DNA from 4 places in the Rhizobium sp. AN68 genome. Region 3 is predicted to be linked to each of the others. Evidence: predicted binding sites of a transcription regulator. Region 3 holds the regulator's gene; each other region holds the start of a gene.

Region 1 (5,092 bases), 660 kb from region 3:
CCGCACCTGGCTCTACCCGCTGGCGCAAGGTGGCGAAGCCATCGGCGATTTCAACATGCTGGACGAGAGCACCGCGCTGGTCATCGAGCGTGACAATGGCGCCGGCACCGCCGACAAGGCCTGCGCCGACCCGAAGAAGCCGGATGTAAACTGCTTTGCCGTACCTTCCAAGGTCAAGCGCATCTACAAGATCGAATTCAACGACGCCAATGCCGGCAAGGCGGCGCGCAAGATCGGCTATATCGATCTGCTGAAGATCTCCGATCCTGATAACAGGAAGCGTCAGGGCGGCGGCAACGGTTTCTACGACATGCCGTTCGTGACCATCGAGAATGTCGACCGTGTCGACGCCACCCATATCATCGTCGGCAACGACAACAACCTGCCCTTCTCGGCCGGCCGTGCGCTGGACAAGGCTGACGACAACGAGTTCGTCCTGCTGGAAGTCAAGGACCTTCTCGACGCGAAGTGAGGAAAGGGGTGCCGGAATTCGTTCCGGCACCGTCAGCGCATCGGCGCAATCTCAACTGAACGGAGCGTTCCTGCGGCCTGAAAAAGGAAGCGAGGCGCTCCGTTACTGTACCGACCCAACCTGACCCGGAACCCGGTTCCGAAACAGGAAAGACCCGTCATGCAGGACAATGCCGAACGACTGTATTACGCCCTGAGGAAAAGCTGGTCGCTCGAAACCAGCAGCCTGTGGTCGAGAGAAAACCCAGCCAGGGGGCAAGGCGGCGTTACAGCTCTGGTGGTGCAGGATATTTTCGGTGGCGACCTCGCCAAAACCGTCGTTAGCGGCGCCGACCATTTCTACAATATCGTCAACGGCACCCGCTGGGATTTCACCTTCACCCAGTTCGATATTCCGGTCGGTTACGAGGACAGGCCCGCCACCCGCACGGAGGCGATGGCAAGGGCCACGCCCCTGCAATATGCCTATCTCAGCGCCTGTATCAGGAAGGCGCTGGGGCACGGTTGAATAATAACGGCTTGTAGCGAGGCGACCGGTTTGTCTCGGCGACAAACCGATTTCGGTCTGTCGTGTTTTTCGTTTGCGGTTTCAAATCCACAACTTCAGCTTCTCCTCTCAAAGCAGACACAATCCATAGCATAGTACCGCAGGTAACGAGGTGTGCCGAGAGGAGAGTTGTGCGATGAGTGAGAGCTGCCCGGTCCTGACGCCCGCCGAACGGCAGGTTCAGGATATATTGCAACGGACAGAATCGGCGATGGTGTCCACAATTTTCGCAGCGCTTGAGCGTGCAAGCAAACAGGCTGCTGACGAACTCCAGTCAATCGGGTCTGAAATACAGCCACCGCCTCATGACTATTTTGCCGCTGTCGCGCACCAGCAGCTTTTCCTGCTGTTATGCGGAGCCGACCTGGAAACATTCGAGGGCGGAGATCCCGAAGTCGCGCGTCACATCATCCAGAATGCCCAAAACATATCCGACCATTATTGGAAGTAAAAAAGCTGCGACCGCGGATGGTTCCGGCGGCTGACCGCGCTGTGTGAAGCCAGATTTCGTTCCACGCAAAGCGCGCACACGATCTGCATTTCAAAGGGATATCTGGCCTAATCGGCTTGCCTTCGCAATTTCACGTCATATGCCCTTCATAGTCCCCGGTTACGCAGGCCGAAATCCGGAGACAGGCATGCACTCAACCGCACAACTCAATCGCCCCAAGCTCGCAGAGACAGTTATCCATTCGACGGCAAGCATAAGGGACTCGAACATAGGTAGCTGCTGCGAAATTTTGGCCGATACCTCTCTGCACAACGTCGAACTCGGGAATTACTCCTACCTCGGACCCCGTTGTATTGTCGGTGATGCGACAATCGGGAAATTCTGCGCTATTGCCGCGGACGTCAGGATTGGCGCACCGAACCATCCAATGGACCGACCGTCCATGCATCGTTTCAGCTACTGCCCGGAATATTACGCTACAGAGGCGGTGCGCGACCACGCTTTTTTCGATCGCCGCAAGGAGGATCGCGCCGTCATCGGTCACGATGTCTGGATCGGTCACGGGGTCATCGTGCTGCCGGGCGTGAAGGTTGGAGACGGCGCCGTGCTCGCAGCAGGCGCGGTCGTCACCAAGGACGTGCCGCCCTACACCATCGTCGGCGGTGTTCCCGCGAAGATCATTCGCGAGCGGTTTTCGCAAACCGTGGCGGGGAAGCTTGCCAAAATCGCCTGGTGGGACTGGCCCTTCGAGACGATCATGGCGCGGCTAGCCGACTTTCAATCAAGCGATATCGACGCCTTTTGTCAGCGCTGGTCCTAGTATAGCTCCACAACTGTCTGCGGTGCCAAATGGCCGGCGTCTGCCCGTTACTCGAACACAAACGCCAACCGCTTGCCCGTCAGCTTCGCCAGTTGCTGCAGGCGTCCGTCCAGACGCTCTCCGGCAAAATCGCAATAGGCGTGTGGCACGACGAATTCCAGATCCAGATCCGGATTGGTGGATTTGCGGAATTTCAGGTGATCGACGACACCGGGCATGGAGGCTGAGAAGAGGTAAACGACGCGTAGCAGGCCGCCGAGCAACTTGCCGAGTTCCAGCAGGCGGTCACCCGCCATGGCGGCGAGCGGCTGTGTGGTGCCGTTGTCGTTCAACCCTTCGAAGCGGTAATAATTGGCAAGCGCGATATAAGCGCGGCCCGGATGGGTGATCGCCACGAAGGAGGAGTGGGCGATGATGTTGAGCGCCTGCAGGCCGCGATAGTCCGGATGTGCACGCCAGCTGATATCTGCCAGAAGGCAGGCCGCCTGCCGGTAACGGCTTTCCTCTTCCGTCTCCTCGATGCCGAAGACCGGAAAGGTGCGGCCGCTCCAGTCGGCCAGTTCGCGCGCATGTTCGGGCGAACGGGCACGCAGAATGGCAAGCTCGTCGGCCGTGACCAGCAGCGGGTCGGTATCCCGCTCCGCTTCCGTCAGCAGCGAATAAAGATAACCTTCGCGCACGCCCTGCGCCGAGAAGGCGATCGTTGCCGGCTTCATCGCCTTTAGAACTTCACGCATGGCGATGGCGCCGAACGGCAGAAGCGAACGGCGGTTCTTGGAGACCGCCTGCCAGGCCGGGTCCTTGCTGTCCCTGGAGACGATGACTTCTTCCAGAAAATTCAGCATTTCCGCCAGCGGTAATTCATATCCCTGCATCATGTGCAGCGGATAACCCGTGATCTCCATGTGCAGCTTGGCGATGTTTCGCCACGTGCCGCCCACGGCATAAAAGGTACGCCCCTCGCCGGCCGCCAGCAGCTTTGCGAAGGATTTGACGTGTTTGCGGGCAATGGTCGTCGCCTTCTCCAGCGAGCCATCCGATTGCTCCGACAACCGAAGGCCGCCGAGCGGCAGGGTGATGCCCTCGCCACAGTTCTTGCCCTTGATGTCGATGAGTTCCAGCGAACCGCCGCCCAGGTCGCCTGCAATGCCATCTGGGTCGTGGAAACCGCTGATCACGCCATAGGCGGAATAAAGCGCTTCTTTTTCGCCGGACAGGACCTCGATCTCGCAACCAAGTATGGCTTCGGCTTCACGGATGAAATCCGGGCCGTTTTCCGCTTCACGCGCTGCCGCTGTCGCCAGCACGTAGAGTTGCTGCGCCTGCGCCTGTTCGGAAAGCGCATGGAAGCGACGCAGTGCCATCAAAGCCCGGCTAACGCCTTCCTCATGCATTCGGCCCGTGAGGGCCAGTCCCTTGCCGAGACCGCAAAGGACCTTTTCGTTGAACAGCACGGCGGGCGCGCGGGAAAGACCTTCATATACGACGAGACGAACGGAGTTCGAACCAATATCTATGACGGAAACGGGGGCAAGGCCGGTCAGCCGCCCCTGTGCTTCTGATCGAGTCATTCAGCCTGTTTCTTGCGGGAAGAAATCAACCCGGCAATCAATTTGGGCGCACTTGATTTCAGGGCTTCACCACGTCCGGAAAGGCTGGGATTGGTCATGAAATAGTGCTGCGCGTTGAACGGTTCTTCGCCTTTACGCACCTCGATGCGCCTCGACGTTCCGTCCGCAAGTATCTCGTAGCTCTGCTGGTTGTCAATGAGATTGCCCAGCATAATCTGTGAAAGAACCTGCTCGTGCACGGTGGGGTTGGTGAGCGGCACCAGCGTTTCAACGCGGCGATCAAGGTTGCGCGGCATCATGTCGGCGGAGCCGATATAGACCAGCGCCTTGTCGGACGGCAGGCCAAAACCATTGCCGAAGCAGAAGATTCGGCTGTGCTCGAGGAAGCGGCCGACAATCGATTTGACGCGGATATTGTCCGACAGACCCGCAACCTGTGGGCGCAGGCAGCAGATGCCGCGCACGACGAGATCGATCTCCACGCCAGCCGCACTGGCGCGGTAAAGCGTATCGATAATCTCGGGATCGACCAGCGAGTTCATCTTCATCCAGATCGCCGCCGGCGCACCGCGCTTGGCGTGCTCGATCTCTTCGTTGATGTGCTTCACGATGCGCGCACGCAGCGTATAGGGCGAAATGGCGAGCTTCATGCCCTCTTCCGGTTCGCCGTAACCCGTGATGAAGTTGAAGATATTCGCCATGTCGTGGGCGATCTTCGGGTTGCAGGTGAAGAAGGACAGGTCGGTATAGATCTTGGCCGTGATCGGGTGGTAGTTGCCGGTGCCGAGGTGGCAATAGGTTCTGAGCTTGCCGTCCTCGCGGCGCACCACCATAGACATCTTGGCATGCGTCTTGAGTTCGATGAAGCCGAACACCACCTGCACGCCGGCCCGCTCCAGATCGCGCGCCCAGCGGATGTTCGCCTCTTCGTCGAAACGCGCCTTCAATTCGACCAGCGCGGTCACGGATTTGCCGGCTTCCGCCGCGTCGATCAGCGCGCGAACGATCGGGCTGTCGTTGGAGGTGCGGTAAAGCGTCTGCTTGATGGCGAGCACTTCGGGGTCGCGCGCAGCCTGCAACAGGAACTGCACAACCACGTCGAAGCTTTCATAGGGGTGGTGAACCACCATGTCTTTTTCGCGGATGGCGGCAAGGCAATCGCCGGCATGTTCACGCACGCGCTCGGGGAAACGGGCGTTGTAAGGCTCGAACTTCAGGTCGTCGCGCGGTGC
Region 2 (5,092 bases), 720 kb from region 3:
ATGGTGTCTGCGCGCGGTGGGGCGTCAGAAAATCTTCCCATGCCGATGCGATACGCGGATAGGCGGCGCCACATTTGGCAAATTCATCATTGGCAAGCCCCATCATGGTGGCGAGATCGCCATAGCCGTCCTTGTCGCGGCCGACCATCAGGCAGGCCATGTTGCGATCGCGGCTCCTGTCGGGAACAAGCGCCGAAAACACCGGTGCGTCGTGCTGGGGCAAAGCCTCCGTTTCGCGCGCCAGATACCAGCTGTCGGTAGCATTGACGAGTGCGGTATCAAGCCATTCCTCGTTGGCCTGAAGGATGAGCGTGCCCGCCAGCTGATCGGCAGGTGCTTGCGCGCTGCCGGTCTCCGGCGCGCCGAAATCCGAGATCAGCATGCGTGCACCCTCGTGATAAAGCGAGAAGATCGCATTGCCGATGACGAAATTGACCGCCTGCTGGAGCTGATCGTCGGACAGGCCATCGAGACCGGAGGCGACCTGCGCCTGCGTGTCGATCGGAACCGTCAAAGAAACGAAAGCCAGCGGAACGGCGGCCAGAAAACGACGGAACATAAAATCAGACCTTCCGGGATCGAGGAGCGCCACTGATTCCCGATGCTAACGAGTCACGCAATGGGCTGGTTGCATCACCCGTCAAGAATCGGGTGGATAGAGGTCTGTTTCGGGATCATAGCTGCAAAGAAGCAACGCCGATCCCAACAGAAGGACCTCGCCATGACCGATCTCGTCTTTACAGCAATGCCGGCTAAGGAAGCTGAGGCTTTCCGGGCGGGAGCCGCCGACGCCTATGGCAACCCGCCGGAAAAGGCCGTTTCTCCAGGCGGCATGCCGTGCCGCCATTGCCTTTCCCAGATTAATGAAGGCGAAGGAATGCTGATCCTCGCCTACCGGCCCTTCCCTTCGCTCCAGCCCTATGCGGAAACGGGGCCAGTCTTTCTTCACGCTGAGGCCTGTGAGCACTATCCGCAGACGGATGCCCTTCCCCCGATGCTCAACAGCCCCGATTATATCGTTCGCGGTTATGGCACTGACGACCGCATCGTCTACGGCACCGGCGCGGTGACGGCGACGGACGAAATCCTTTCACGCGTAGCACATCTTCTGGAGCGGGCAGACGTCGCTTATGTGCATGTGCGCTCCGCCCGCAACAATTGCTACCAGTGCCGTATCGACACAGCATAATCGCGCGATTACTTGCAATTTTAAGCAAACGGCTAAACGGCTCTCAAACTTTCTACGTCATGATGCAAGCATCGGAAACAATTGATTTGAGTAGCGAAATGACAAACAACCTCAATATGGCGACCCGCACTGCGACCCGTAGCAAGACCCGGATCTACGCGACCGTGCACTATTTCAGCCAGTCGACCCGAGGCCGCGTGGTGGACCTGTCCGCCACCGGCATGGCGCTCGAACTGGACGGACCTTTCGCTGCCGCCAAGGGAAGCCGGGTGAAGGTGCAGAGTGAAGATCTGGGTTTCATCGAGGGTGTCGTGCAATGGCAGCACATGAACCGGCTCGGCCTGCAACTCAAACTTTCCACCAACACGCTGGCACAGCTGTCGTCTTATTTCCGCTTCTTCCACGAAGAAGTAAAACCGACTCTCGCCCGCTAAGCAGACGTTTCCGACAAGGGGAATGCGCAGGCCGGACAAAGCGCATTCCCGAAGCGCACCATGCGCGCGCGGCCACCTTGTGACAAAAAATTTATCAAACGGTTGAAAACTGGCCCGTCCGTCACGGGCTTGTCATTTTGATGATGGACTCCTCGGGGATTGCTTCTACCTTGTCGTTTTCCTGACAGAGCAAGCTTCATACGAAGGAGTTCCCATGTCGTCGCTTCTCGCTCTCCACCCCATCACTCGCCGTTCGCTTCTGGGTGGCATCGCCGCCTCTTCGGCTCTGGTGCTGTTGCATCCCTTCGCCGCGCGCGCCGCAGCCAACCAGGCGCATCTGCGCATCATGGAAACGACTGACATCCACGTTCACGTCTTTCCCTATGATTATTACGCCGACAAACCGAACGACACGATGGGTCTGGCGCGCACCGCTTCGATCATCGGCGCCATCCGTGCCGAGGCCGGAAACTCGATGCTGGTGGATAATGGCGACTTCCTGCAGGGCAATCCGCTCGGCGATTACATCGCCTATGAGCGCGGCATGAAGGCCGGCGACAAGCATCCCGTCATCAACGCCATGAATGTCCTTGGCTATGATTGTGGCACGCTTGGCAACCACGAATTCAATTACGGCCTCGACTATATGTCCAATACGCTGGCGGGCGCCGGTTTCCCTTATGTCTGCGCCAACCTCACCAAGGGTCAGCTGGCTTCCGATCCCAAGCAGGATGAGCTGTTCTTCAAGCCTTACGTCATCCTTGAGAAACAGATCCGCGATGGTGCAGGCGTAACCAGCCCGGTCAAGGTCGGTATCATCGGTTTCGTGCCGCCGCAGATCATGATGTGGGATTCCAAGAATCTGGAGGGCAAGGCCCAGACGCGCGATATCGTCGAGGCGGCTAAAGCCTGGGTTCCGGTCATGAAGGAAGAAGGTGCCGATATCGTCATCGCGCTTTCCCATTCCGGCATCGATGGCAAGGGCCAGACCGATCGCATGGAAAACGCCTCGCTTTATCTGGCGGGCGTGGAAGGCATTGACGCCATCTTCACTGGTCACCAGCATCTGGTCTTCCCCGGTCCGAAGACATGGGACGGCATCGAGGGTGCGGATGCGGTCAAGGGTACGCTGATGGGCAAGCCGGCCGTGATGGCCGGTTTCTGGGGCTCGCATATGGGCCTCATTGACCTTCTGCTCGAAAAGGACGGCAAAAGCTGGAAGATCGTCGATTTCACCTCCGAGGCCCGGCCGATCTACCACCGCGACGACAATCGCAAGGTCGTTGCAGATGTCACGGACAAACCGGAGGTCATAGCAGCCGCCAAGGCAGATCACGAAGCGGCGCTCGCCTATGTGCGTCGCCCGGTCGGCAAGACGTCGGCGCCACTCTATTCCTACTTCGCGCTGGTGGCCGACGACCCGTCCGTGCAGATCGTCTCCAATGCCCAGACGTGGTACATCAAGGACATGCTGAAGGAAGGGCAATATAAGGATCTGCCCGTGCTTTCGGCAGCAGCGCCCTTCAAGTCTGGCGGTCGCGGTGGTGCGGATTATTACACCGATGTCCCTGCCGGTGACATCGCCATCAAGAACGTCGCCGATCTCTACCTCTACCCCAACACGGTGCAGGCGGTGCTGATCAACGGTGCGCAGGTGAAGAACTGGCTGGAAATGTCCGCCGGCATGTTCAACACGGTCGAGGCCGGCGCAAAGGATGCGCCGCTCCTAAACGCGGATTTCCCGTCCTATAATTTCGACGTCATCGACGGTGTCACCTACCAGATCGACATTTCCAAACCGGCAAAGTTCGACAAGGACGGCAAGGCCGTCAATCCCGACAGCAACCGCATCGTCAATCTGCAATTCGACGGCAAGCCGATCGACCCCGAGCAGAAATTTGTGGTGGCGACCAACAATTACCGAGCAAGCGGCGGCGGAAAATTCCCCGATATCGCCGCCGACAAGGTGATCTTCGTGGCGCCCGACACCAACCGTGACGTGATCGTGCGCTATATCATCGATCAGGGCACCATTAACCCGTCGGCGGATGCGAACTGGTCCTTCGCCCCAGTTGCCAATACGACCGCCATCTTTGAGACTGGCCCGAAGGGTCGCAATTACGCGGCTGACATCAAGGGCGCAAAAATCGAGGATGCCGGCGACGGCGCCGAAGGTTTCGCAAAGTTCCGCCTCGTTCTCTAGAGCTTGCAGCCCTCCCGGCGTTTCATCGGCCGGGAGGGCATTTACTCAATTGCGGTCACTCACGATACGCAACAGCAGTGGCAGTTCCGGCGGTGGCTTCTGCTCGATGCGTTGATAGTCGCTGCCATCGCGGTTACGGCGGATGAGCCGGAGACCCGCCATGTCACGCCGCAGCATCGCGGCATCTCCAAACAGATGCAGACCATCGAGAAAGCTGCTGAATTCGCGCTCTGAGAAACTGCGACCGGCTGGTATTCTTGCCCAAAGATACCAGAGGCACAGTTCCTGCTGGGAGCGGCGGGCCGGCCACTGCACCAATCTACCGGCAGCATCGAAAGTCCGCGCGGTCTTCAGCACCCTGCCCTCATTGACAGGCATTGTCTCCGGTCCTCTCTGCGGTGGCGGCGAGCCACTTGCTACGGGTGGCGTGCGCGCGGCGCGCAGATGCTGAAAGTTGCGAAACCCGGCAGCCCGGCTTAGGAGATTGAGCATCTCCACATGGCTTGGCTGGCGGTCCAGCCTGCCGATTTGTTCGCGTAGCGATTTGGCAAATGTGGAGAGGTCGGCGATATCAATGGAAAAGATCGAACGTGGCATGACTTACCCTCGAGTGCCATTCCGAAGAGGTGTCGCTGATCGCCGGCTTCCGACTAGGCACGGGATAAGTGCTGTCAATCTTTCAAAATGCAGGTTTAGCTTCCCTTACGGGACGGCGATGCCTCGGTGAACTGCTGACCGTGTTTCCTGTATAAGGCAGGCCATTCACCTTCGTCAATTGGTCACTCAGTCAACCCATATCACTCGGCGGCGACAGAAATAGTCCGCTGTTTGCCTCCGGCAATTATCCTGTTGAAATCCTTCTGGTTCGGGCATGCCGACAGACGCTGCTGAAAGGCCGTGGCAAGCCACTGGCCAGCGGGACCGGCGGGTGAATCCACCCGGCGCAGCGCAAAGATTGGATATTCGCCCTGCTCATAAGCTTCAAGATCAAGTGCCTTCAGGCTACCATTGGTCAGGTCGTTGCGCACGATCGATGCGGGCAGACCGCCCCAGCCGAGACCGCCCTTGATGAGCTGGTATTTCGTGGCGATGTCGCTGACCCGCCATGTCTTGTAGGACAGCACGTTGAAATCACGCCCCTTGGTCAGCCCCGACGCATCGGTGACGACGAGTTGGACCTCCTCGCGGACATCGCCCAGAACCAGCGGCCTCTGGATCTGTGCCAGTGGATGATCGGCGGCGACGACCGGCAGCATGAAGGAATGG
Region 3 (5,092 bases):
TGAGTTTACCTCGCCGCAAACGCTGGTGGCCTTCGCGCTGGGCATAACTCTTTTTGCAATCACGCTTTGCCTGAATATCTACGCGCTTTACATCGTGCGCAAATACCGGGAGCAATATGAATGACCGACATCGTTTCTCCGGCGGCCGGTGCTGCCGCCGTGAACAAGGCCACGCGCCGTGATATCGGCATCAAGCGTCGCTATGCAGCTGAACGCCGCTTCCGCGCCTATGGATTGGCAGCAATCTCGTTCGGCCTCATCTTCCTCTTTCTGCTGCTCTGGTCGGTCGTATCCAAGGGTCACACCGCCTTCCAGCAGACGATGATCACCGTTCCGGTCGAGTTTTCCGAACTGATCATCGATCCAAAGAACGAGCGCGCAACCAATCCGGCAAAGCTGATGACGGCCAACTATCCCGTCCTCGCCCGTGATGCGGTGGCAAAGGTTCTCGGCGTCGCGCCGACGGATAAGGCCGGTCTTCGCGCCGTCAACGTCATGATCTCCGACAGCGTACGCACCCAGCTGCGTGATATCGTCGTCGCCGATCCGTCCGTCATCGGCACCACGCGCAGCGTCACGCTTCTGGCGTCGGGTGATGTCGACAGCGCCTTCAAGGGCCAGGTCGACATGTCGGGGGATGAAGCAAACCGCCGTATCTCGAACCAGCAGCTCGGCTGGATGAACCAGCTCGTGGAAAGCGGACAGCTTGGCAAGCATTTCAATACCGGCATCTTCGTCAACGGCGCTTCGAGCCGTCCGGAAGCCGCGGGTGTTGGCGTTGCGCTGATCGGCTCGTTCTACATGATGCTGATCGTGCTGGTGCTGTCGCTGCCGATCGGTGTTGCGGCCTCCATCTATCTGGAGGAATTTGCCCCCAAGAACCGTTTGACGGACCTTATCGAGGTCAACATCAACAATCTGGCGGCTGTTCCCTCCATTGTTTACGGTCTGCTCGGTCTCTCCGTCTTCATCAACTTCATGGGCTTTCCACGCTCGGCCTCGCTGGTCGGCGGCCTCGTCCTGACGCTGATGACCCTGCCGACGATCATCATCGCCACCCGCGCTGCATTGAAGGCCGTGCCGCCGTCGATCCGCGCCGCCGCACTCGGTCTTGGCGCTTCCAAGATGCAGACGATTTTCCATCACGTCCTGCCGCTGGCAATGCCTGGCATTCTGACCGGCACCATCATCGGTCTCGCCCACGCACTGGGCGAAACGGCGCCGCTGCTTCTGATCGGCATGGTGGCATTCGTCGCGAACTATCCGACAACGCCTATGGATCCGTCCACGGCCCTGCCGGTGCAGATTTACATGTGGGCGAACGAAGCTGAGCGTGCCTTTGTCGAACGGACATCTGGCGCTATCATCATCCTGCTTCTGTTCCTCATTCTCATGAATGTTGGCGCAATCCTGTTGCGTCGCCGCTTTGAGCGGCGCTGGTAGAGGGAGCTAGAGCAATGAACATGTTGTCGGAAGCAGCAGTTGAAAAGGCGCTGGACAAGAAAATGAATGAAGTCTCATACAAGATGATCGGCAAGGATGTTTCGGTTTATTACGGCGAAAAGCGCGCGCTTTACGACGTGAACCTAAATGTCCGCGAAAACACGGTGACTGCACTTATCGGCCCGTCCGGTTGCGGTAAATCCACTTTCCTGCGCACCTTGAACCGCATGAACGACACGATCGACGGTTGCCGGGTCACCGGCAAGATCACGCTCGATACCGACGATATCTACGATCAGCAGATCGACGTCGTGGAACTGCGTGCCCGCGTCGGCATGGTGTTCCAGAAGCCGAACCCGTTTCCGAAGACGATTTATGAGAACATCGCCTACGGCCCGCGTATCCACGGTCTCGCCCGCAACAAGGCGGATATGGACCAGATCGTCGAGCATAGCCTGCAGAAAGCGGGTCTCTGGAACGAGGTGAAGGATCGTTTGCTGGAATCCGGCACGGGCCTCTCCGGTGGCCAGCAGCAGCGTCTGTGCATCGCACGCGCGGTTGCCGTCAGCCCGGAAGTGATCCTGATGGACGAGCCGTGCTCGGCGCTGGATCCGATCGCGACTGCGAAGGTCGAGGAACTGATCCACGAACTGCGCACCAACTACACCATCGTCATCGTCACGCACTCCATGCAGCAGGCGGCGCGCGTTTCCCAGCGTACGGCCATGTTCCATCTTGGTCATCTTGTCGAAGAAAACGAAACCGACAAGATGTTCACCAATCCGGACGACCAGCGCACGCAGGACTACATCATGGGCCGCTTCGGCTGATCCCCGGCCGGTGCTTTATCGTAACCGTACAAGACTGGTGCCTCTGCCGTGCCCCGCTGTTGGGCACGCGCATGCAGGCCAAGCCGGAGGAATAGACCATGACACAGACAACGACCCATTCGCATATCCTGTCTGCCTATGACGACGAACTGAAGTTTCTGACGCGCCGCATCGCCGAAATGGGCGGTCTTGCCGAGCAGATGTGCGGTGACGCCGTGCGCGCACTCGTCAATTCCGATGCTGCGCTTGCGCAGAAAGTCATTTCGGACGATACCATTCTCGACCACGCTGAGCGCGAAATCGGCGACAAGGCGATCGTAACCATCGCCAAGCGTCAGCCGATGGCGGCAGACCTTCGCGAGATCATCGGCACCCTGCGTATCGCCGCCGATCTCGAACGCGTCGGCGATCTTGGCAAGAACACGGCCAAGCGCGTTATCGCTGTCGCCGGCACCGGCGTTCCGCGCAAGCTCGCCCGCGGCATCGAGCATCTGTCCGACCTGGCGCTGGTGCAGCTCAAGGAAGTCCTCGACGTCTATTCCACGCGTTCCGCCGAAAAGGCCAATGCGATCCGTGAACGCGACGAGGAAATCGATGCCATGTACACGTCGCTCTTCCGGGAGCTTCTGACCTACATGATGGAAGACCCGCGCAACATCACCACCTGCACGCATCTTCTGTTCTGCGCCAAGAACATCGAGCGTATCGGCGATCATGCGACGAATATCGCAGAGACGATCTATTACATGACCACCGGCAGCCAGCCGGAGGGCGAGCGTCCGAAGGACGACAGTTCCAACACGCTTGGTTCGGTGACCGAGTAACAGACAAGCAGAAGCTTGCGGAGTTCAGCATATGGTGCCCAAGATTGCAGTTGTGGAAGACGAGGAAGCGTTGAGCGTCCTGCTTCGTTACAATCTCGAGGCTGAGGGATACGACGTCGACACGATACCCCGTGGCGATGAGGCGGAAATCAGGCTGCAGGAGCGCATTCCGGATCTTCTTATCCTGGACTGGATGTTGCCCGGTGTCTCCGGTATCGAACTGTGCCGGCGCTTGAGAATGCGGCCGGAAACGGAACGCCTGCCCATCATCATGCTGACGGCGCGTGGCGAAGAGAGCGAACGGGTTCGCGGTCTCGCTACCGGCGCTGACGATTATGTCGTCAAGCCGTTCTCGACGCCGGAACTCATGGCCCGGGTCAAGGCCATGTTGCGCCGGGCCCGTCCGGAAGTTCTGTCGTCGGTGCTCAAATGCGGCGATATCGAACTGGACCGCGAGACCCATCGCGTTCACCGCAAAAGCCGCGAAGTGCGCCTCGGCCCGACGGAATTCCGCTTGCTGGAATTCCTGATGACGTCGCCGGGTCGGGTGTTTTCCCGCTCGCAATTGCTGGATGGCGTCTGGGGTCATGATATCTATGTCGACGAGCGCACTGTCGATGTGCATGTCGGACGTCTGCGCAAGGCCCTGAATTTCTCGCACATGCAGGATGTCATCCGCACGGTGCGTGGTGCGGGATATTCGATGGAAGCCTGAGCGAAGCGAAACCAGATAGTTTCGCTGGCGAAGTAATGCACCAAAAAATCAGGAAGCCCGAAATCTGAAACGGTTTCGGGCTTTTTCAATATGAATATCCGCCAAACTCGATGCCATTGTCCGTTTTGACCGTAGGAGATCGGCGGCGCGTTGAAATCCGGATTGAAGGGTCACGCCCAATGGTAAGGGGAAAGTGTGAGGCCTGCCATCAAGCCGCCCAGAAAGCGGCTTTATTTTTGTCAAAAAAAACGGGCCCGAAGGCCCGTAATTTTTGAGTGCTGAATGCGTGCCGCAACACTCAAGCCTTGCGGCGTTCGCTCACCGGCTGGTAGGCGAGTTTCGCATGGAACTTGCAATAGGGCGAAGATTCCAGCGCTTCACAACCGCAGAAATGGAAGTCGTCCTTCAGCGGATCGCCAACCGGCCATTTGCAGGTGCGCTCGGTCAGTTCCGTCAGCGTCAGGCGACGGGAAATCGGCGTGACAACGTTCTTGGAAGGAACGTAATCGAGAACCTGCGCGGTCTCGATATCGATCTCCTCGTGCAGCGCCGTTGCCGCGTTCGAACGGGTGAGGATGCGCGCCGGAGCCGCGTTGACGCGACCTGCGAAAGTCGTCGCACGCGGTGCAGGGGCAGCGGTACGCTTCGGCGCGGAGCGTGCCGAAGTCACTGGACCGCCAGCCTTGACGCGTCCCGGCAGATTGAGACGATGGACCTTGCCGATCACGGCATTACGGCTGACGCCGCCCAGCTGCGCTGCAATCTGGCTGGCGCTAAGGCCCTCGGACCACAATTTCTTGAGCTTTTCGACTCGTTCGTCTGTCCAGTTCATGCCGCTTCTCCGCTTGTCGCGTGTATTTTCGGCAGAATCCCTCTCCGTCTCGCGCGCATGCCGCAAGCGTGGTTTCCGCCAGATTTTCGGTGACTAGTTCCGCCGCAATGCAGTCTAGTAATTAGCGATTAACCTAGTGCCAGCCCGACTCCGTGGCAAGAGTCGCGGGAATCATCTGGAATCGATTTTCCGGTTTTCCCCAACTTGCTGGCGTATTGAGTCTGAAAGGCAACACCTTGGGGCTGGCCCGCCGCCGCATACTAGTGCTTGAGAAGCCCGGGAAACGCTGACTTTTGTTGACATCGGCAAACGAAGTGACAATAGTGCCCCTGCCGCCGCAAGGCGGCATTTTGATTTTCAGGCGAGGGATAACCCCGCAAGCCTATTGACAACAGTTTGACAGCGCATCTGCGCAAGGAGTGATACAGCCATGGCCGAAGCCGGCGCG
Region 4 (5,092 bases), on a different contig from region 3:
GGGAACCACTGATCAGGATTACGGATTTCGATGGCATGATGGCCCTGGTCCAGTCCGCTGCGCTTGAAATTCACCCATGGGGGGCGACAACCGCGAACTGGGAAAAGCCTGACATGATCACCATGGATATAGACCCCGGCGAGGACGTGTCATGGCAGGAGGTAATCGGCGCGGCACTGGAACTGAAGCGGCGTTTCGAAGATGCCGGTCTGGCCGCTTTCGTGAAAACCTCCGGCGGCAAGGGGTTGCATGTCGTGGCACCTTTGAAACCGGAAGCGGGATGGCCGGCCTTGAAGGCCTTTGCAAAGACCATGGCGGATGACATGGCCAAGGCGGAGCCGGAGAAATATCTTGCGGTGGCAACCAAAGCGAAACGCCAGGGCCGCATCTTCCTCGACTATCTGCGTAATGGCAGGGGCAATACGGCTGTTGCGCCCTATTCGACACGTGCCCGACCGGGAGCCGCCATTTCAGCGCCAATCGAATGGGCGGAACTCTCAGATGAGATAGGTCCGGCACACTTCACGGTCAGCAATATCGGCGCGCGCCTTTCTGCCCTGAAGAAGGATCCATGGGACGGCTTTTTCGCTGCCGCGCGACCCCTGCCGAAAAAGGCCCGATGAGCGTCAGCCTTTCTTGTCCGAGGCAAGGCTTTTCTTCAAGGCATCCATGATGTTGATGACATTGCCGCCGGTCCGGGTTTTCGTGCCGGTCTTCTTTTCCGGGGAAGAGACGGTCTTGCTCTTGGTTTTTAGCAAAGCGCTGATCTTTTTCTGGATCGGATCCTGCACCAGCGCCGGTTTCCATCCCGTCATCTGTTTGCCGATGCGTTTTTCCATCGCGTCCAGCAGCGGCTTTTCGAATTTCATCTTCGGATCCAGCGCGTCGATGCTTTCGCGCACTTCCTCGCCATAGTGCAGGGTCCACAGAATGATGCCCTTGCCTGACGGTTCCAGGAGAACCGCTCTTTCGCGGCGATAGAGAACAAGCCGCGCAATGCCGACAACGCCGTTTGCCCGCATGGCTTCCCGTATCACGCTGAAGGCTTCCGTGCCGATCTTGTCTTCCGGTCGCAGGAAGTGCGGCCGGTCGTACCATATCCAGTCGATAGAGCCTGTGGGCACGAAGGTCTGGATGTCGATGGTGCGGGTGCTTTCGAGCGCGACCGCATCGATCTCGACATCCTCCAGCAACACATAATCGTCTTCGGCGCGGGGAAACCCCTTTACCTGGTTTTTTGCGGCCACCGGCTTGTGGGTAACGCTGTCGACATAGCGGCTTTCGACGCGATTGCCGGTTTTGCGGTTGAGAACGTGGAAGCGGTATTTGTTGCTTTCTGTTGTGGCAGGCGTCAGCGAAACTGCGGCCGTCACCAGCGACAGCTTCAGATAGCCCTTCCAGAAAACCTGCCGTGCCATGATCCGCGATCCGCCTTGTCGCCTGTTGTCTCCCGGATCAACAACCACAGGGTGGCTTTTGTTCCGGGAGCTTTGGCAGAGAGGGCGGGTCTCTGTCTCAGCCGAACAACGATGTAAGACCATAGACAGATGCGGATATCAGGGCAGCGGCCGGCATGGTCACGACCCAGGCAATGACGATATTGCCCGCAAGGCCCCAACGCACCGCCGAGACGCGACGTGCGGCACCGACGCCGATGATGGCGCCGGTGATCGTATGGGTGGTGGACACCGGAATGCCGAGCCACGTCGCGCCGAAAAGTGTCAGCGCACCGCCGGTTTCGGCGCAGAACCCCTGCATCGGGTTCAGCCTGGTGATTTTCGACCCCATGGTGTGCACGATGCGCCAGCCGCCGAACAGTGTGCCGAGCGCCATGGCCGACTGGCACGAGATCACCACCCAGAACGGCACGTAGAAGCTCTCTCCAAGATGGCCCTGGCTGAACAGCAGCACAGCGATGATGCCCATGGTCTTCTGTGCGTCATTGCCGCCGTGGCCGAGCGAATAGAGTGAGGCGGAAATGAACTGCATGATGCGGAAGGTACGATCCACGGCGAAGGGCGTCTGGCGCACGAACAGCCAGGAGACGGCAAGCACCAGCAGCAGTGCCAGGAAAAAGCCGATGGCCGGCGACATGAAGATCGCGCCCACGGTTTTCAGAAGACCCGACCAGACGATGGAATTGAAACCGACCTTCGCAAAGCCCGCACCGACGAGACCGCCGATCAAGGCATGTGACGAGCTGGAGGGAATGCCGAAAATCCAGGTGACGATATTCCAGACGATGGCGCCCATCAATGCCGCGAAGATGACCTGCGGGGAGACGATGGCCGGATCGATGATGCCGGTGCCGAGCGTTTCGGCCACATGCAGGCCGAAGAACAGGAAGGCGATGAAATTGAAGAAGGCCGCCCATGCCACCGCATATTGCGGGCGCAATACACGGGTGGAAACGATGGTGGCGATGGAATTTGCGGCGTCGTGGAGACCGTTCAGAAAATCGAAGAACAGCGCGATGGCGATAAGGCCGACAAGCAGTGGCAGTGCAAGCGCGACATCCATCAGACGTTCTCGATAACGATGCCGCTGATCTCGTTCGCCACGTCCTCGAAGCGGTCAACGACCTTTTCGAGTTCGCTGTAGATCTCGCTGCCGATCATATAGGCCATGGCATTGCCGGTCGCACCATGGCGCCGGAAGAGGTCCTTCAGGCCCTGGTCATGAAGCTCGTCGGAGCGCCCTTCAACGCGGGTGACCTCTTCGGCAATCACCGACAGGCGCTGGGCATTGGTGCCGACCTTTTCCAGAAGCGGGATGGCTTCGGCGACGAGGCTTGCCGCACGTACGATCTCGTGGCCCATCTCGCGCATCAGCGGGTCGAATTCGGTTTGCTCGAACAGCCGGATCGTCTTGACGGTCTTGTGCATCATGTCGATGGCGTCATCCATGGACTGGATGAGGTCCTTGATATCGCCACGATCAAATGGCGTTATGAAGCTGCGGCGCACCGCAAGCAGAACGTCGCGGGTAATATCATCCGCCTGGTCTTCGAGGGCGACGATAAGGTCGCAGTTTTTCTCGACGTCGACGCCGCTGAGAAGTTGGTCCAGAGCTGCGGCGGCTTTGACGACCGTTTCCGAATGTTTGCTAAACATTTCGAAGAAACGGTCCTCGCGCGGCATCAGCTTGCGAAAAATGCTCATCATGCGAATTGGCCCTCAATGGCGCTTTATTAGTTGTGGGGGGTGATTGTCATAAAACTGTCATAAATGCACGCGGGGCATTGATGCAACCCGGAAAATCGGCAGTATCAACGGATATGAAATCCACGAAGAAAAGCCGGAAAGCCCGTCCGGCGCGTTCCCTGACATTGCTCCAGCAACTTGCTGCTGTTCCTGAAAAGCTGTTCACCGGCTCTTTCCGGCAGCAATATGCCGCCTTATGCTTCCGTTATACCGGAAGCGGCGAAGAGATCGAAATCCTCGTCGTCACCTCCCGCACCAGCGCACGCTGGATCATTCCGCGCGGCTGGCCGATGAAACGCAAGAAGCCGCATGAGGCTGCCGCGATCGAGGCGTGGGAGGAAGCGGGCGTTCGTGGCCGCGTGAGGAAGGACGCCGTTGGCCGCTACACCTATCTCAAGATGCTCGACAACGGCGATGTCGTTCCCTGCGTTGTCGATGTCTTCCAGATCGAGATCACCGGGGAGGAAACGAGTTTCAAGGAGCGCGGCGAACGCCTTCTGGAATGGGTTCGCCCGGACGAGGCAGCAAGGCGCGTCCGGGAAATCGAACTGAAATCGCTTCTGGTCGACTTCCGCCCGAGGGGGAAGAGGAAACGCCTGACCGAGGAAAAGTCCTGACGGCAAACACCACCAGCGAACCTAGGATGGTGAAGATGGACGTTCGGTCGATCCCGTCTCCCCCATCTCGTCCGGTGCCTTCGGTAGCAGGCGGGCGAAACGCCGGGTGATGCTGTCGATGTAAGACAGGATTGTCGGCACGACGATCAGGGTGAGTAGGGTGGAGCTGATGAGGCCGCCGATTACTGCGTGCGCCATCGGCGCGCGCTGCGCCCCGCCACCGCCCACGGCCAGCCCGAGCGGAATCATCCCGAAAATCATCGCAAGTGTCGTCATGATGATCGGGCGGAAGCGGATGATGCCGGCGCTTGCCAGCGCTTCGTTGAGCGAAAGTCCACGCTTCCTTTCGCGGTTAGCGAAATCGACAAGCAGGATGCCGTTCTTTGTAACGAGGCCCATCAGCATGATGAAGCCGATCAGCGAGAACATGTTGATCGTGCTGCCGGCAACCAAGAGCCCGACGAGGACGCCGATGAGAGACAGCGGCAGCGACGCCATGATGGCGAGCGGTTGCAGGAAGCTGCCGAATTGCGAGGCGAGCACGATGTAGATGAAGATGACCGCCATTGCGAGCGCGATTACCATGTGGCCAACCGTCTCCTCCATGGTTTCGGCGTCGCCGCCGAAACGGATACGGTAGCCGTCCGGCAGGTCGCGGGCGGCGGTAAGGTTTTTCAACACATCTGTCACTTCGCCAAGCGCTCGTCCGGATATGTTGGCCGAAACCAGCACCTCGCGGCGATTGTCGATGCGGCGGATTTCGGCGGGTGCTTCCACGGTGGTGATATCGGCGACCTGATCCAGACGTACCATCAGGGGCGAGCCGTTGGATGCCGTGCGGCTGGCGGCGATCATCAACTCGCTGATCCTCGCCGTGTCGGCACGGCGCTCGCCGGGCAGGCGCACGACGATGTCGTAGCTGTTACCGCCCGCATCCGTCCATTTCGACAGGTCCTCACCGGCGATGAGCGGCGAGAGCGCTGCGGCAAGATCGGATCGGGAAATGCCGAGATCGCTTGCCGCCTCGCGTTTCAGGCGTACCGAAAGGATGGAGGTCACGTCGCGGGTGCTCGAGGTCACATCCACCAGGCCGGGGATTTTTTTCATGTCTTCCATCAGACCGTCCGCGATCTTTTCGAGGATCGCCCGGTCGTCGCCAAGAATGCTGAGCTGGACGGGGCTTTCGCCACCGCCAAGACCGTTTTGCAGGATCGCGACCTCTATGCCCGATATGGCCGACAGGCGTTTGCGGATCGGATCGGCCAGCGTGAC

What was found. The regulator PhoB, encoded in region 3, activates phosphate uptake and scavenging genes when phosphate is short. The targets are predictions, from matches to a motif close to TGTCATNNANCTGTCAT.
Region 1: RBH71_RS18050 (DapH/DapD/GlmU-related protein) is a predicted target of PhoB. The motif match lies at 1,603-1,619, and genes of this name have one in related genera.
Region 2: RBH71_RS18320 (bifunctional 2',3'-cyclic-nucleotide 2'-phosphodiesterase/3'-nucleotidase) is a predicted target of PhoB. The motif match lies at 1,743-1,759, and genes of this name have one in related genera.
Region 4: RBH71_RS11885 (DUF47 family protein) is a predicted target of PhoB. The motif match lies at 3,209-3,225, and genes of this name have one in related genera.

The regions. Positions count from the first base shown of each region.
Region 1 covers NZ_JARWMI010000003.1:1,022,821-1,027,912, reverse strand. Annotated here, with positions in the region: gene RBH71_RS18065 (esterase-like activity of phytase family protein) at 1-472, shown strand, start outside; gene RBH71_RS18060 (hypothetical protein) at 632-979, shown strand; gene RBH71_RS18055 (hypothetical protein) at 1,155-1,469, shown strand; gene RBH71_RS18050 (DapH/DapD/GlmU-related protein) at 1,657-2,289, shown strand; gene ppx (exopolyphosphatase) at 2,337-3,860, opposite strand; gene RBH71_RS18040 (RNA degradosome polyphosphate kinase) at 3,857-5,092, opposite strand, start outside.
Region 2 covers NZ_JARWMI010000003.1:1,081,298-1,086,389, reverse strand. Annotated here, with positions in the region: gene RBH71_RS18335 (DUF4344 domain-containing metallopeptidase) at 1-559, opposite strand, end outside; gene RBH71_RS18330 (DUF1203 domain-containing protein) at 722-1,189, shown strand; gene RBH71_RS18325 (PilZ domain-containing protein) at 1,288-1,623, shown strand; gene RBH71_RS18320 (bifunctional 2',3'-cyclic-nucleotide 2'-phosphodiesterase/3'-nucleotidase) at 1,838-3,826, shown strand; gene RBH71_RS18315 (DUF2087 domain-containing protein) at 3,872-4,423, opposite strand; gene RBH71_RS18310 (LysR family transcriptional regulator) at 4,624-5,092, opposite strand, start outside.
Region 3 covers NZ_JARWMI010000003.1:358,629-363,720, forward strand. Annotated here, with positions in the region: gene pstC (phosphate ABC transporter permease subunit PstC) at 1-124, shown strand, start outside; gene pstA (phosphate ABC transporter permease PstA) at 121-1,443, shown strand; gene pstB (phosphate ABC transporter ATP-binding protein PstB) at 1,458-2,273, shown strand; gene phoU (phosphate signaling complex protein PhoU) at 2,372-3,097, shown strand; gene phoB (phosphate regulon transcriptional regulator PhoB) at 3,129-3,812, shown strand; gene RBH71_RS14780 (GcrA family cell cycle regulator) at 4,111-4,644, opposite strand; gene RBH71_RS14785 (aspartate aminotransferase family protein) at 5,075-5,092, shown strand, end outside.
Region 4 covers NZ_JARWMI010000002.1:1,857,539-1,862,630, forward strand. Annotated here, with positions in the region: gene ligD (DNA ligase D) at 1-623, shown strand, start outside; gene RBH71_RS11875 (Ku protein) at 627-1,418, opposite strand; gene RBH71_RS11880 (inorganic phosphate transporter) at 1,516-2,520, opposite strand; gene RBH71_RS11885 (DUF47 family protein) at 2,520-3,164, opposite strand; gene RBH71_RS11890 (NUDIX hydrolase) at 3,278-3,820, shown strand; gene RBH71_RS11895 (efflux RND transporter permease subunit) at 3,842-5,092, opposite strand, start outside.